Regions from separate parts of the Kluyvera fluvialis genome, predicted to be linked through region 1. Evidence: predicted binding sites of a transcription regulator. Region 1 holds the regulator's gene; each other region holds the start of a gene.

Evidence for each region. Region 1 encodes LexA, which represses DNA repair genes until DNA is damaged. Its sites were predicted from a motif close to TNCTGTATGTACATACAGNA; they were not measured.
Region 2: metR (HTH-type transcriptional regulator MetR) is a predicted target of LexA. The motif match lies at 3,397-3,416, and genes of this name have one in related genera.
Region 3: sulA (SOS-induced cell division inhibitor SulA) is a predicted target of LexA. The motif match lies at 2,649-2,668, and genes of this name have one in related genera.

The regions. Positions count from the first base shown of each region.
Region 1 covers NZ_AP046142.1:4,566,315-4,571,156, forward strand. Annotated here, with positions in the region: gene dinF (MATE family efflux transporter DinF) at 13-1,332, opposite strand; gene lexA (transcriptional repressor LexA) at 1,398-2,006, opposite strand; gene AC6I4B_RS21590 (diacylglycerol kinase) at 2,106-2,474, opposite strand; gene plsB (glycerol-3-phosphate 1-O-acyltransferase PlsB) at 2,661-4,842, shown strand, end outside.
Region 2 covers NZ_AP046142.1:4,697,705-4,702,546, reverse strand. Annotated here, with positions in the region: gene pldB (lysophospholipase L2) at 1-697, shown strand, start outside; gene yigL (sugar/pyridoxal phosphate phosphatase YigL) at 739-1,539, shown strand; gene AC6I4B_RS22170 (carboxylate/amino acid/amine transporter) at 1,625-2,524, shown strand; gene metR (HTH-type transcriptional regulator MetR) at 2,412-3,365, opposite strand; gene metE (5-methyltetrahydropteroyltriglutamate--homocysteine S-methyltransferase) at 3,601-4,842, shown strand, end outside.
Region 3 covers NZ_AP046142.1:3,107,360-3,112,201, forward strand. Annotated here, with positions in the region: gene yccS (YccS family putative transporter) at 1-1,851, shown strand, start outside; gene AC6I4B_RS14765 (TfoX/Sxy family DNA transformation protein) at 1,863-2,471, opposite strand; gene sulA (SOS-induced cell division inhibitor SulA) at 2,690-3,199, shown strand; gene ompA (porin OmpA) at 3,554-4,606, shown strand; gene matP (macrodomain Ter protein MatP) at 4,696-4,842, opposite strand, start outside.

The DNA of each region.
Region 1 (4,842 bases):
TTAACCATTTGGTCAGGAAAACCAGGTGTTATTGCGCCAGTGGCGTCGCCAGATAAAAGCCAGCGACAGGCCGCGCAGCGCCAGGAAAACAGCCAGTGACAGCCACAACCCGTGGTTGCCCAACACAGGCAGCGCCAGCAACGTAAGCGCAAAGCCGACAGCCGCTACCGCCATACTGTTACGCATCTCTGCGCCGCGCGTTGCGCCAATAAACATGCCGTCCAGCAGGTAACACCACACGCCGATAACCGGCAGCACCACTTGCCACAGTACGTAGTGATCTGCGAGCAGTTGAAGTTCAGGTAGGGATGTCAGCAACGCCACGATAGACTCGCCGAAAATGGCGTATACCAGCGCAAAAGCCAGCGCCACGATGCCAGCCTGACGACATGCCGCTCGCCAGACTTCCAGCAGTTGGCTGCCATCGCGCGCGCCGTAAGCCTGCCCTGAATGGGCTTCCACAGCATAGGCAAAACCATCCAGCGCGTAAGCGGTAAAGGTCAGCATAGTCATCAGCACCGCGTTAACCGCCACGACATCGCTACCCAGGCGCGCGCCAAAGACCGTCACCGCGCCAAAGCAAAGCTGGAGCAACAGCGAGCGCAGCATGATATCGCGGTTGAGCGCCAGCAGGCGGCGCAGGTTGCCGCGCCAGGCGTTTTTCAGCATCGCCCATGAGATACCACGCAATACCAATACTTTACGCACCATACCCAGGCCGACTAACAGCGTGGCGTATTCAGCAATGACCGTTGCCAGTGCCGCGCCCTGCACATTCATGTGCAGCCCCATCACCAGCCACAGGTCGAGCACGATATTCAGCACGTTGCCCACCACCAGCAAAATCACCGGCGCACGGGCATACTGAACGCCCAACAGCCAGCCCAGCAGCACCAGGTTCGCCAGCGATGCCGGGGCGCTCAGCCAACGAATGGAGAGAAAACGCTGCGCCTGTTCTAACACTTCGCCGCTGCCGCCCACGATAGAGAGCGTCAGATGAATTAGCGGAGTTTGTAATACGATAATTAAAAGCCCCGCCCCTAGCGCCAACGCCAGCGGTTGCACCAACGCGCGAGCCAGCGCCAGCGGGTCTTTCGCGCCAAAAGCCTGGGCAGTAAGCCCTGTGGTGCTCATGCGTAAAAACAACAACAGCATAAACAGGAAGCTGGTTGCGGTGGCGCCAATAGCCACGCCGCCCAGGTAAACGGGGCTGTCTAAATGACCAATCACGGCGGTATCGACCAGCCCAAGCAAAGGGACGGTGATATTGGAGAAAATCATCGGTAGCGCCAGACGCCACAGAGCTTTATCGGCTGGAGTTAATAGCGACATTGAGATCAACCAGAAAGGAAAAAGGCTGCGATAGCAGAAGTATCGCAGCCATTAGAGAATGGGGGTTACAGCCACTCGCCGTTGCGAATAACGCCAACGGCCAGCCCTTCGATGGAGAAATTATGCTGGCGCAGATCAACCACGATAGGTGAAAACTCGCTGTTTTCCGGCAGAAGTTCGACGACGTTACCCTGTTTTTTCAGGCGTTTTACCGTCACTTCTTCGTCGATACGCGCGACGACAACCTGGCCGTTACGCACATCTTGAGTTTTATGTACTGCCAGCAGGTCGCCGTCCATAATGCCGATATCTTTCATCGACATACCGCTAACGCGTAGCAGGAAGTCGGCGCTAGGTTTGAACAGTGACGGGTCAACCTGATAGTGACCTTCGATATGCTGTTGCGCCAACAGCGGTTCACCCGCCGCGACGCGGCCCACCAGCGGCAGGCCCTCTTCTTCTTCCACCAGCAGACGGATACCGCGAGAAGCACCAGATACAATCTCGATGACGCCTTTACGCGCCAGTGCTTTCAGATGTTCTTCAGCGGCGTTTGGGGAACGAAACCCCAAGCGCTGAGCAATTTCCGCACGCGTTGGCGGCATACCCGTTTGGCTGATGTGATCTCGAATGAGATCAAACACCTCTTGCTGCCTGGCCGTTAACGCTTTCATTCCGCCCCCTGGGTGTATATACAGTTATGCTGTGAGTATATACAGCTAGTGTCTATTTTGGAACCATAAAACACACAAAATCAGGCAGTTTTCACAGCTTTAGTGGAAATGAGCCCACAGTAGCGTGCCCCAGGTGAACAGCGCGACAAAAATAGCCAGCAGCACCGCCGCCGACCCCATATCTTTCGCCCGCCCGGACAGCTCGTGATATTCAGAGCCAATGCGGTCAACGACCGCTTCCAGTGCACTATTGAGAATTTCCACTATCATCACCAACAGGACGGAACCGATGAGCAGCACGCGGGTGATGGCGTCAACATCCAGCCAGCAGGCGATAATAATTGCGACAACCGAGGCCACACCTTCCTGGCGGAACGCCGCTTCGTTGATCCATGCCGCGCGAAATCCCTTCCAGGAATAGCCAGCGGCTTTGATGATTCGGGTAAGCCCAGTGGTATTATTAGCCATCTCAAGAACCTTTATATTATTACGTCAATGACAATACGTCTTTTTACGGCGTAATCCGAGCGGCGGCTACGTTGGCCGTGCCTCGAATTACTTCGTGTATTATGAGGCGGCAGAACAGAAATCTTGCAAACTTTCTGCTATTCTTGCCGCGCATTTGCATGATTAACCAGAGGCTTTACATCGTTTATGTCCGGCTGGCCACGAATTTACTATAAATTACTGAATTTACCATTAAGTGTCTTGGTAAAAAGCAAGTCTATCCCGGCAGAACCTGCTCAGGAGCTGGGGCTGGATACGTCACGTCCAATTATGTACGTCCTGCCTTATAATTCTAAGGCCGACCTGCTGACGTTGCGCGCCCAGTGTCTTGCACACGATCTTCCCGACCCGCTTGAGCCGTTAGAAATCGACGGCACTCTACTGCCGCGCTATGTGTTCATCCACGGCGGCCCCCGCGTGTTCACCTATTACACGCCGAAAGAAGAGTCGATCAAACTGTTCCACGACTATCTCGACTTGCACCGCAGCAATCCAGACCTGGATGTGCAAATGGTGCCGGTATCGGTGATGTTTGGTCGCGCGCCGGGTCGCGAAAAAGGCGAGGTGAACCCGCCGCTGCGGATGCTGAACGGCTTCCAAAAGTTCTTCGCAGTCTCCTGGCTTGGACGCGACAGCTTTGTGCGTTTCTCGCCTTCAGTCTCTTTGCGCCGTATGGCCGACGAGCACGGTACGGATAAAACCATCGCCCAGAAACTGGCGCGCGTTGCCCGTATGCACTTTGCTCGCCAGCGTCTGGCGGCGGTAGGCCCACGCCTGCCTGCACGTCACGACCTGTTCAAGAAACTGCTGGCGTCAAAAGCGATTGCGAAAGCGGTAGAAGACGAAGCGCGCAGCAAAAAAATCTCCCACGAAAAAGCGCAGCAAAACGCAATTGCGCTGATGGAAGAGATTGCCGCAAACTTCTCCTACGAGATGATTCGTCTGACCGACCGTATCCTCAGTTTTACCTGGAACCGTCTGTATCAGGGGATTAACGTCCATAACGCCGAGCGTGTACGCCAATTAGCGCACGACGGGCACGAGATTGTGTATGTGCCTTGTCACCGTAGCCACATGGACTACATGCTGCTCTCTTACGTGCTGTATCACCAGGGGCTAGTGCCGCCGCATATCGCTGCTGGTATTAACCTGAATTTCTGGCCAGCAGGGCCGATTTTCCGCCGTCTGGGCGCGTTCTTTATTCGCCGTACCTTTAAGGGCAACAAACTCTATTCCACCGTGTTCCGCGAATATCTTGGCGAACTGTTCAGCCGTGGTTATTCCGTTGAATACTTCGTGGAAGGCGGGCGTTCTCGTACTGGCCGTTTGCTTGACCCGAAAACCGGCACGCTGTCGATGACCATCCAGGCCATGCTGCGCGGCGGTTCCCGTCCAATCACCTTAGTGCCGATTTATATCGGTTACGAGCACGTGATGGAAGTGGGCACTTACGCCAAAGAGCTGCGTGGGGCGACGAAAGAGAAAGAGAGCTTACCGCAGATGCTGAAGGGCTTGAGCAAGCTGCGTAATCTCGGCCAGGGCTACGTCAACTTTGGCGAACCAATGCCGCTGATGACCTATCTGAACCACCATGTTCCAGATTGGCGCGAGTCTATTGATCCTATCGAAGCCGTGCGTCCGGCGTGGCTGACGCCAACCGTCAACAAGATGGCAAACGAGTTGATGGTGCGTATCAACAACGCGGGTGCGGCGAACGCCATGAACCTGTGCTGTACCGCACTGCTGGCGTCGCGTCAGCGTTCACTCACGCGCGAGCAGCTTACGCAGCAGTTGGAGTGCTATCTGGCTCTGATGCGCAACGCGCCGTATTCCTCGGATGCGACTGCGCCGACCGCTTCCGCCAGCGAGCTTATCGACCACGCGCTACAGATGAACAAGTTCGAGGTCGAGAAAGATACCATTGGCGATATCATCATTCTGCCGCGCGAGCAGGCGGTGCTGATGACTTACTATCGCAACAACATCGCACATATGTTGATCATGCCGTCGCTGCTGGCGTCAATCATGACCCAACATCGCCAGATCTCCCGCGAGCAGGTACTGGATTATATCAACACCCTCTATCCAATGCTGAAGGCTGAGCTGTTCCTGCGCTGGGAACACAATGAGCTGCCAGCGGTTATCGATACGTTGTTGGCTGAAATGGTGCGTCAGGAGCTGATTACTGACAGCGATGGCGAGCTGCTCATCAACGCGTCGCACTCCCGCACGCTGCAACTGCTGGCCGCTGGGGCGCGCGAAACGTTGCAGCGCTACGCGATCACCTTCTGGCTGCTGAGCGGCAACCCGTCGATGAACCGTAGCACGC
Region 2 (4,842 bases), 130 kb from region 1:
CTCTGACCCGCATCGTGGGCATGTGGCGAAATTTAGCGACTATGTCGATGATTTAGCCGCTTTCTGGCAGCAGGAAGTCGCGCCCGGTCACTGGCGTCAGCGGTTTATCCTCGCGCATTCAATGGGCGGGGCGATTGCCACGCAGTTTTTACAACGCCATCCACAGGGCTGTGATGCCATCGCGCTTTGTGCGCCGATGTTCGGTATTATCATGCGTCTGCCTGAATGGGTTGTGCGGCCACTTCTCGATTGGGCTGAGGGCCATCAGCGTCTTCGGGAAGGGTATGCGATGGGAACCGGGCGTTGGCACGCATTGCCATTCAGCCTTAATGTGCTGACCCATAGCCGCGAACGTTATCGGCGTAATGTGCGTTTTTATGCCGATGAACCTCGGCTGCGCGTGGGCGGGCCGACGTATCACTGGGTCAGAGAAGGCATTCTCGCGGGGGAGAACATCCTCGCTAATGCCGCGCAAGACACGTTCCCCGTCCTGCTGATTCAAGCGGAAGAAGAGCGCGTTGTTGATAACCGTATGCACGATCGCTATTGCGAACTTCGCGCCGAAGCGGGCCATCCTTGCGATGGCGGTAAGCCGCTTGTCATACAGGGTGCGTACCATGAGATCCTTTTTGAAAAGGACGTTATGCGCTCAGTTGCACTCAATGCCATCGTCGATTTTTTCAATCGACACCCTTAATTCGGCGCTCGCGCCGCACTGTTTAGAGGTTAAATTCGTTTATGTACCAGGTTGTTGCGTCTGACTTAGATGGCACATTGCTCTCCCCTGACCACCACTTAACGCCGTATGCGAAAGAGACGTTAAAGTTGCTGACCGAACGCGGCCTGAATTTCGTTTTTGCTACCGGGCGTCACTACATCGACGTAGGCCAAATCCGCGACAATCTCGGAATCAAATCCTACATGATCACCTCTAACGGCGCGCGCGTGCACGACGCTGATGGCAAACAGGTTTTCGCTCACAACCTTGACCGCGACATTGCGGCTGACCTCTTCGGGATGGTGGCCTCAAACCCGGATATCATCACTAACGTCTACCGCGACGATGAGTGGTTCATGAACCGCCACCGCCCGGAAGAGATGCGTTTTTTCAAAGAAGCGGTGTTCAACTACACGCTGTATGAGCCGGGACTGCTGGAGCCAGAAGGCGTCAGCAAAGTGTTCTTTACCTGTAATGACCACCAAACGCTGCTGCCCTTGGAGCAGGCGATTAACGCCCGTTGGGGCGATCGCGTTAACGTCAGCTTCTCCACGCTGACCTGCCTCGAAGTGATGGCGGGCGGTGTCTCGAAAGGCCACGCGCTGGATGCGGTCGCGAAAGCGATGGGCTATACGCTGAAAGATTGCATCGCTTTTGGTGACGGCATGAACGACGCCGAAATGCTGTCGATGGCAGGTAAAGGTTGCATCATGGAAGGAGCGCATCAGCGCCTGAAAGATTTGCATCCGAATCTGGAAGTGATTGGCTCTAACGCCGATGATGCGGTTCCGCACTATTTGCGTAAGTTGTATCTCGATTAAAAAATGATATCTGGCTATTAAGTGGTCAGTTGTCAACCTGCATCTCCGCTACAATGAGTGCTCATCTTCTTATGAGACATTCATTGTGGCGCTACTTATTATCACCACTATTCTGTGGGCCTTCTCTTTTAGCTTCTACGGCGAATATCTTGCCGGGCATGTGGATAGCTATTTCGCGGTGTTGGTGCGTGTTGGCCTGGCGGCGCTGGTGTTTTTACCGTTTCTGCGTACCCGTGGGCACAGCCTAAAAACCGTTGGCCTGTATATGCTGGTGGGCGCAATGCAACTGGGCATTATGTATATGCTGAGTTTCCACGCCTATCTGTACCTCACCGTATCGGAGCTGCTGCTGTTTACTGTGCTGACACCGCTCTATATCACGCTGATTTATGACTTAATGAGTGGCCGCCGTCTGCGTTGGGGCTACGCATTCAGTGCGCTGCTGGCAGTGGTTGGTGCAGGGATTATTCGTTATGACCAGGTGACTGACCATTTCTGGACTGGCCTGCTCCTGGTACAGCTATCGAATATCAGCTTTGCGATTGGCATGGTGGGCTATAAACGGCTGATGGAAACCCGCCCAATGCCGCAGCATAACGCTTTTGCCTGGTTCTATCTTGGCGCGTTTGTGGTGGCGGCAGTTGCCTGGTCACTGCTCGGCAATGCGCAGAAAATACCGGAAACCCACTTACAGTGGGGCATTCTGGTGTTTCTTGGCGTGGTGGCATCGGGGATTGGCTACTTTATGTGGAACTACGGTGCGACGCAGGTCGATGCGGGAACGTTGGGCATTATGAATAACATGCATGTGCCTGCGGGGCTGCTGGTTAACCTGGCAATCTGGCATCAACAGCCCCACTGGCCGAGCTTCCTTACAGGTGCTGCGGTGATCCTGGCGTCACTGTGGGTGCATCGTAAGTGGGTCGCTCCGCGTTCTTCACAAACGGCAGGTGATCGCAAGCGTGGTTCCGCGCTGAGCGAATAAACGCCTCCATAACTGGCTGACGCTGCTCGCCATCACGTACGGCGGCGTACAGCCTGCTCCACAGCCCTTCGCCCAGGGTTTTGGTCACAATCAGACCCTGGCGCTCAAAACTCTCCACGACCCAGTGCGGCAGCGCGGCAATGCCCATTCGTGCGGCAACCATCTGAATCAGCAGCAGCGTGTTATCCACGCTTTTCAACTGCGGGCTAATTCCGGCTGGCTGAAGGAAATGACGCCAGATATCCAGGCGTTGACGCTGCACCGGATAAATCAGCAGCGTTTCCGATGCTAAATCTTCCGGTGTGATGCGCGCTTTGCTCGCCAGCGTGCTTTCTGGCGACAGTACCAGGCGTACTTCGTAATCAAACATCGGTGAATAGTGCAGCCCGCTACGCGGCAGAATATCGGAGGTCAACACGATATCCAGCTCGCTCTGCTGTAGCGCAGGCTGCGGGTCGAAGGTGACTCCAGACTTAAAGTCCATTTCCACCTGCGGCCACTGTTTGTGGAAGTTCTCCAGCGCTGGCGTCAGCCACTGAATACAGCTATGGCACTCAATGGCAATGCGCAGCGTGGCTTGCTGCGGCTCATTGCAGGCCTGTAGCGCCTGGCTAATTTGCGGCAGCACTTGGCTTGCTAACTGAAGCAAAATCTCGCCTTGCGGGGTAAAGCGCAACGGCTGGCTCTTGCGGACAAATAGTCGAAAGCCGAGGCGCTGCTCCAGATCGCTAAACTGGTGAGAAAGGGCGGATTGTGTCTGGTGCAGCGTTGCCGCTGCAGCGGCGAGCGAGCCGCAGTTCCGCAACGCCTGGAGCGTTTTCAGATGTTTAATTTCGATCATGAAAGTCCTTCACTTCGGCATGAACAATTTGCGCTTGAGGAATATACAGTAACTGTCAATTATGGATGTGTAAACATCTGGATGGCTAAAATCCTTCGTCTTTTAAATTTATGGCGCGTTGGCGGCGTCGGCTCACCCTGGTCACTTACTGTTGTAAGCTCCCTGGGATGAGCAAACTTGCCGCCTTCCCTAAATTCAAAATCCAAAGGATTTACAATTTATTAGAGGAAGAAAAATGACAATATTGAACCATACCCTCGGTTTTCCTCGCGTTGGCCTGCGTCGCGAGTTGAAAAAAGCGCAAGAAAGCTACTGGGCGGGTCATGCCTCCCGTGAAGAACTGCTGGCGGTGGGGCGCGAGCTGCGCGCCCGCCACTGGGATCAGCAAAAGCACGCGGGCATTGACCTGCTGCCCGTGGGCGATTTCGCCTGGTACGATCATGTTCTGACGACCAGCCTGCTGCTGGGTAACGTGCCAGCTCGTCATCAGAACAAAGACGGCTCTGTGGATATCGACACGCTTTTCCGTATTGGCCGTGGCCGTGCACCGACCGGCGAACCTGCGGCAGCGGCGGAAATGACCAAATGGTTTAACACCAACTATCACTATATGGTGCCTGAGTTTGTGAAAGGCCAGCAGTTCAAACTGACCTGGACGCAACTGCTGGATGAGGTTGATGAGGCGCTGGCGCTGGGGCACAAAGTGAAACCTGTGCTCTTGGGGCCGGTGACTTACCTGTGGCTGGGTAAAGTGAAGGGCGAACCGTTTGACCGGCTGAGCCTGCTCAACGATATTCTACCGGTTTACCAACAGGTGCTGGCAGAGTTGGCAAAACGTGGCATCGAATGGGTACAAATCGACGAACCGGCGCTGGTGTTGGAGCTGCCGCAAGAATGGCTGAATGCCTTTAAACCGGCTTACGATGCGCTGGCAGGTCGGGTGAAGCTGCTGCTGACCACCTATTTTGAAGGTGTCACGCCGAACCTCGATACCATCGCCGCGCTGCCGGTGCAGGGGCTACACGTTGATTTGGTACACGGTAAAGATGATGTTGCGGAACTGCATCAGCGTCTGCCTGCCGACTGGCTGCTGTCTGCCGGACTGGTGAACGGGCGTAACGTCTGGCGTGCCGATCTCAGCGAAAAATACGCACAAATTAAAGCGATCGTCGGCAAACGTGCGCTGTGGGTGGCTTCTTCGTGCTCCCTGCTGCACAGCCCTATCGATCTCAGCGTTGAAACCCGTCTGGATGCGGAAGTGAAGAGTTGGTTTGCCTTCGCCCTGCAAAAATGTGCAGAGCTGGCGCTGCTGCGCGATGCGCTCAACAGCGGCGACACCCGTGCGCTGGCGGAATGGAGCGCCCCGATTCAGGCGCGCCGCCACTCCACGCGGGTACATAATGCTGGCGTTGAAAAACGTCTGGCGGCGATTAGCGCCCAGGACAGCCAGCGCGCCAATCCTTATGAAGTGCGTGCG
Region 3 (4,842 bases), 1.5 Mb from region 1:
TTAGGGTTAACCGTCTCCACCGTCGGCTTTATATTGTTGGGCGGGTTAGGGCAGCGTTACGCAACCATCGCCTTTGGTGCGCTACTGATTGCCATTTACACCATGCTCGGGGTTTCGCTCTATTCCCACTGGTATCAACAGCCGTTACTGCTGATTGCCGGAGCCGTCTGGTATAACGTGCTGACGCTGACTGGGCACTTGATTTTCCCTATTCGACCACTCCAGGATAACCTGGCGCGCAGCTATGAACAGCTCGCTCGCTACCTTGAGCTAAAATCGCGCCTGTTTGACCCGGATCTCGACGATGAAAACCAGGCACCTTTATATGAACTGGCGCTGGCAAACGGGCAATTGATGGCGACGCTGAACCAAACCAAGGTTTCGCTGTTAACTCGTCTGCGTGGCGACCGTGGTCAGCGCAGTACGCGACGAACGCTGCACTACTATTTCGTGGCTCAGGATATTCACGAACGCGCCAGTTCTTCGCACATCCAGTATCAGTCACTGCGTGATAGCTTCCGCTATAGCGATGTGATGTTCCGCTTTCAGCGCCTATTGTCGATGCAGTCGATGGCCTGCCAGGATCTGGCGAAAGCCGTACTGTTGCGTACACCTTACCAACATGATGCTCGTTTTGAACGCGCCTTTACCCACCTGGATGCCGCATTGGATCGCGTACGCGCCAGCGGTGTCGCACCGGAGCAGATAAAAGCGCTGGGTTTCTTGCTCAACAACCTACGGGCGATTGACGCCCAGCTCGCGACAATTGAATCTGAACAGCTACAGTCGCAGGCCAGAAGCGAAACTGAAACGCTGCTGGCAGATGACAGCCTGCACGGTTTTGCCGATATTCGTTCGCACCTGAGCCGCAACATGTCGCCAGAGTCGGCCCTCTTTCGCCATGCAGTGCGCATGTCGCTGGTTCTGTGCGCAGGCTACGCCTTTATTCAGTTTACCGGGCTGCAACACGGCTATTGGATCTTGCTCACCAGCCTGTTTGTCTGCCAACCGAACTATAGCGCCACCCGTCACCGCCTGGCGCTGCGTATTATCGGCACGTTGGTCGGTGTCGCGCTCGGCCTGCCAATTCTGTGGCTAGTACCATCACTGGAAGGACAATTGGCGCTTATCGTTATTACCGGCGTGCTGTTCTTCGCTTTTCGCAACGTGCAATATGCCCATGCCACCATGTTCATTACGTTACTGGTGCTCTTGTGCTTTAACTTGCTTGGCGAGGGCTTTGAAGTGGCGTTGCCGCGCGTGATTGATACGCTGATAGGTTGTGGTATTGCCTGGTTTGCGGTGAGTTTTATCTGGCCAGACTGGAAGTTCCGCAACCTGCCGCGTGTACTGGAACGCGCTATCGATGCCAACTGCCGTTATCTGGATGCCATTCTGGAGCAGTATCACCAGGGGCGTGATAATCGCCTTGCGTATCGAATTGCGCGACGCGATGCGCATAATCGAGATGCGGAACTGGCGTCAGTGGTATCGAACATGTCCAGCGAACCGAAGGTGACCGCTGAAATGCGGGAAACAGCCTTCCGTCTACTGTGTCTGAACCATACTTTAACCAGCTACATTTCCGCACTCGGGGCACATCGAGAGAAACTGAACACTGCAGAAATTTTGGCTCTTTTGGACGACGCCGTCTGCTACGTCGATGATGCTCTGCATCACCTGCCTTCTGACGAAGAGCGGGTGCAGCAAGCATTAACGGGGTTAGCCGCACGAATTCAGCATCTTGATCCTCGTCCAGACAGCAAAGAGCCATTGGTATTGCAACAAATTGGCCTGATGATTTCTCTACTACCTGAAATCTGTCGGCTACAAAAGCAGGTTCTGGCATAACGCCATATCAGCTATGGTTCTTGGGTATAGCTTTGTGCCCATTCCTGTAACTCCTGGCGTCTTTGCGCCGGGAGTGCCGCAGCATGAACGCCAGTAATTGCCCCTTCAAGCGAATAAAGCACATCAACACTTAACTGCTTGCGAATCTGCCGTAGTAATAACCAAGCGGTTTTCGCCCCCATTTGCTGTAACGATCGGCTATCCTTAATGCCGACTTCATTCAGCAACTGCTCCATACGAAAAGAGATATTCGGTAAATCTTTCAAGCGTGGCACCTGTTTGCGCTGCATTTTCTCCTGTTGCGCATCCTCCAACGCGCACATTCCCAACTGCACCAATACTGGCCTATCCCCCCACAAACTCTCGTCAACCTGAAAATATTTTAACTGCTGTGAACGCCCTCGCTTTTGTAGCGTAAGCAACGGTGGGGAGTGCTGCGCCTGATAGGTCGCGTTTTTTTCGCATACCCTCAGATACAGCTCACCTTCCGCAACCATAGCAAAAACCGTGTTATCGATAGCAAGGCTATAGCCACCAAACAGTGCTCGTGACTTAACTTTGCCCAAGGACTCGAAATATTCCTTGGATTGATAGATCCGTCTATATGATATTATTTTCATGATCAATCCTTAATAATCATGGACATGAAAACATTAGATCCGTTAATGGGATACATAATAAGCAACATAGGGAAGTTCGTTCAGTACAGCAAGGTGTATTTGTCATACCGTGCAATTACTATGCAATTTTGCGAGTCACTTTCAGAAATTGAGGTTGATCTTTAATTTTACGGGTAGTACTGTATATGCATACAGTAACCCACAAGGTTGGATTAGCTATGTATATTTCTGGTGTTGTAAATCAATCTTCTGCCGCTGTTGCTACAACGGCTTCTCATGCTTTTGCACCTGCAAAAAGTACGTCTACGGCGTTCGTCAGCGAAGTGCTGTACAGAGAAGATCAGCCTATGATGGCGCAAATGCTACTGCTGCCATTACTCCAGCAGTTGGGGCAACAGTCGCGCTGGCAGCTTTGGCTTACCCCACAGCAGAAGCTGAGCCGCCAATGGGTGCAAGCCTCTGGCCTACCATTAGCGAAAGTGATGCAACTACGCCAAATGTCATCGTATGACATGCTTGATGCGATGGTTCGTGCATTACGCACCGGGAATTACAGTGTAGTTATCGGTTGGTTAACAGAAGAATTGTCTTCAGAAGAGCATACGCGTTTACTGGCTGCCGCAGAGGAAGGTAATGCAATGGTGTTCATTATGCGACCAGTTACGACCGCGTCTCACCCAACTGGACAATTTAATGGGCTAAAAATTCACTCGAATTTGTACCATTAACGGAAATTAGGATTATTCCTGGGATTTTTTTTGCACCTTTTTTATCTGTCCGTTTTTATGCGATATTTTTAGCAGAATGCTTGTCTGGTGCGGTTCTCAGTGTTTTTTATTGGTTATTTTTTAGACTTATTTGTTAAATATTGCGTATACAACTCTTTTTTTTTCATAAGCCTGACGGAGTTCACACTTGTAAGTTTTCAGCGACGTTGTAGACTTTACATCGCCAGGGGTGCTCAGCTTAACACCGCAGATATCTGCTGAGTAATTAACTAAGCCACGCCCCCGGTGAAGGATTTAACCGTGAGTCTACTTAGAACTTCATGGCAAATTTTGGATGATAACGAGGCGCAAAAAATGAAAAAGACAGCTATCGCGATTGCAGTGGCACTGGCAGGCTTCGCTTCTGTAGCGCAGGCCGCTCCGCAAGACAACACCTGGTATGCTGGTGGTAAACTGGGTTGGTCCCAGTTCCATGACACTGGCTGGTACCAGAGTGACCTGAACAACAACGGTTCTACCCACAACAGCCAGCTGGGCGCAGGCGCGTTCGGTGGTTACCAGGTTAACCCGTACGTTGGTTTCGAAATGGGTTACGACTGGCTGGGCCGTATGGAATACACCGGTAGCCAGACCAATGGCGCACTGAAAGCTCAGGGCGTTCAGCTGACCGCTAAACTGGGTTACCCAGTAACTGACGATCTGGACGTATACACTCGTCTGGGTGGTATGGTATGGCGTGCTGACTCCAGCAACAACATCGCTGGCGATCACCACGACACCGGCGTTTCCCCAGTATTCGCTGGCGGCGTTGAGTGGGCTGTAACTCGTGACATCGCTACCCGTCTGGAATACCAGTGGGTTAACAACATCGGCGACGCAAACACTGTAGGTGTTCGTCCTGATAACGGTATGCTGAGCGTAGGCGTTTCCTACCGCTTCGGCCAGCAGGATGCGGCTCCAGTAGTTGCTCCAGCTCCAGCTCCAGCTCCAGAAGTACAGACCAAACACTTCACTCTGAAGTCTGACGTTCTGTTCACCTTCAACAAAGCTAGCCTGAAACCAGAAGGTAAGCAGGCTCTGGATCAGATGTACAGCCAGCTGAGCAACCTGGATCCGAAAGACGGTTCCGTAGTGGTTCTGGGCTTCACTGACCGCATCGGTTCCGAAGCTTACAACCAGGGTCTGTCCGAAAAACGTGCACAGTCTGTTGTTGATTACCTGATCTCTAAAGGTATCCCAGCTGACAAAATCTCCGCACGTGGCATGGGTAAATCTAACCCAGTTACTGGCAACACCTGCGACAACGTGAAAGCGAAAGCTGCGCTGATCGATTGCCTGGCTCCAGATCGTCGTGTAGAGATCGAAGTTAAAGGTAGCAAAGACGTTGTAACTCAGCCTCAGGCTTAAGTTCCCGTCTAATAAAAAACCCCGCATTGCGGGGTTTTTTTTGTCTGTAATTCAGCACACAACCGATGACTTACCTATCAGAAATCGCGTTACTTTTCTTTGCCGAGCATAGCTTGCAGATCATGCTTAAGGCTGGACATCTTACTGACATACTTCTCTTTGTTTTCCGCATCTTCAATCAGTTGAACAACCGTCTCAGATAACGTTTTACCACGGCGCTGTGCAAGCCCAGCTAA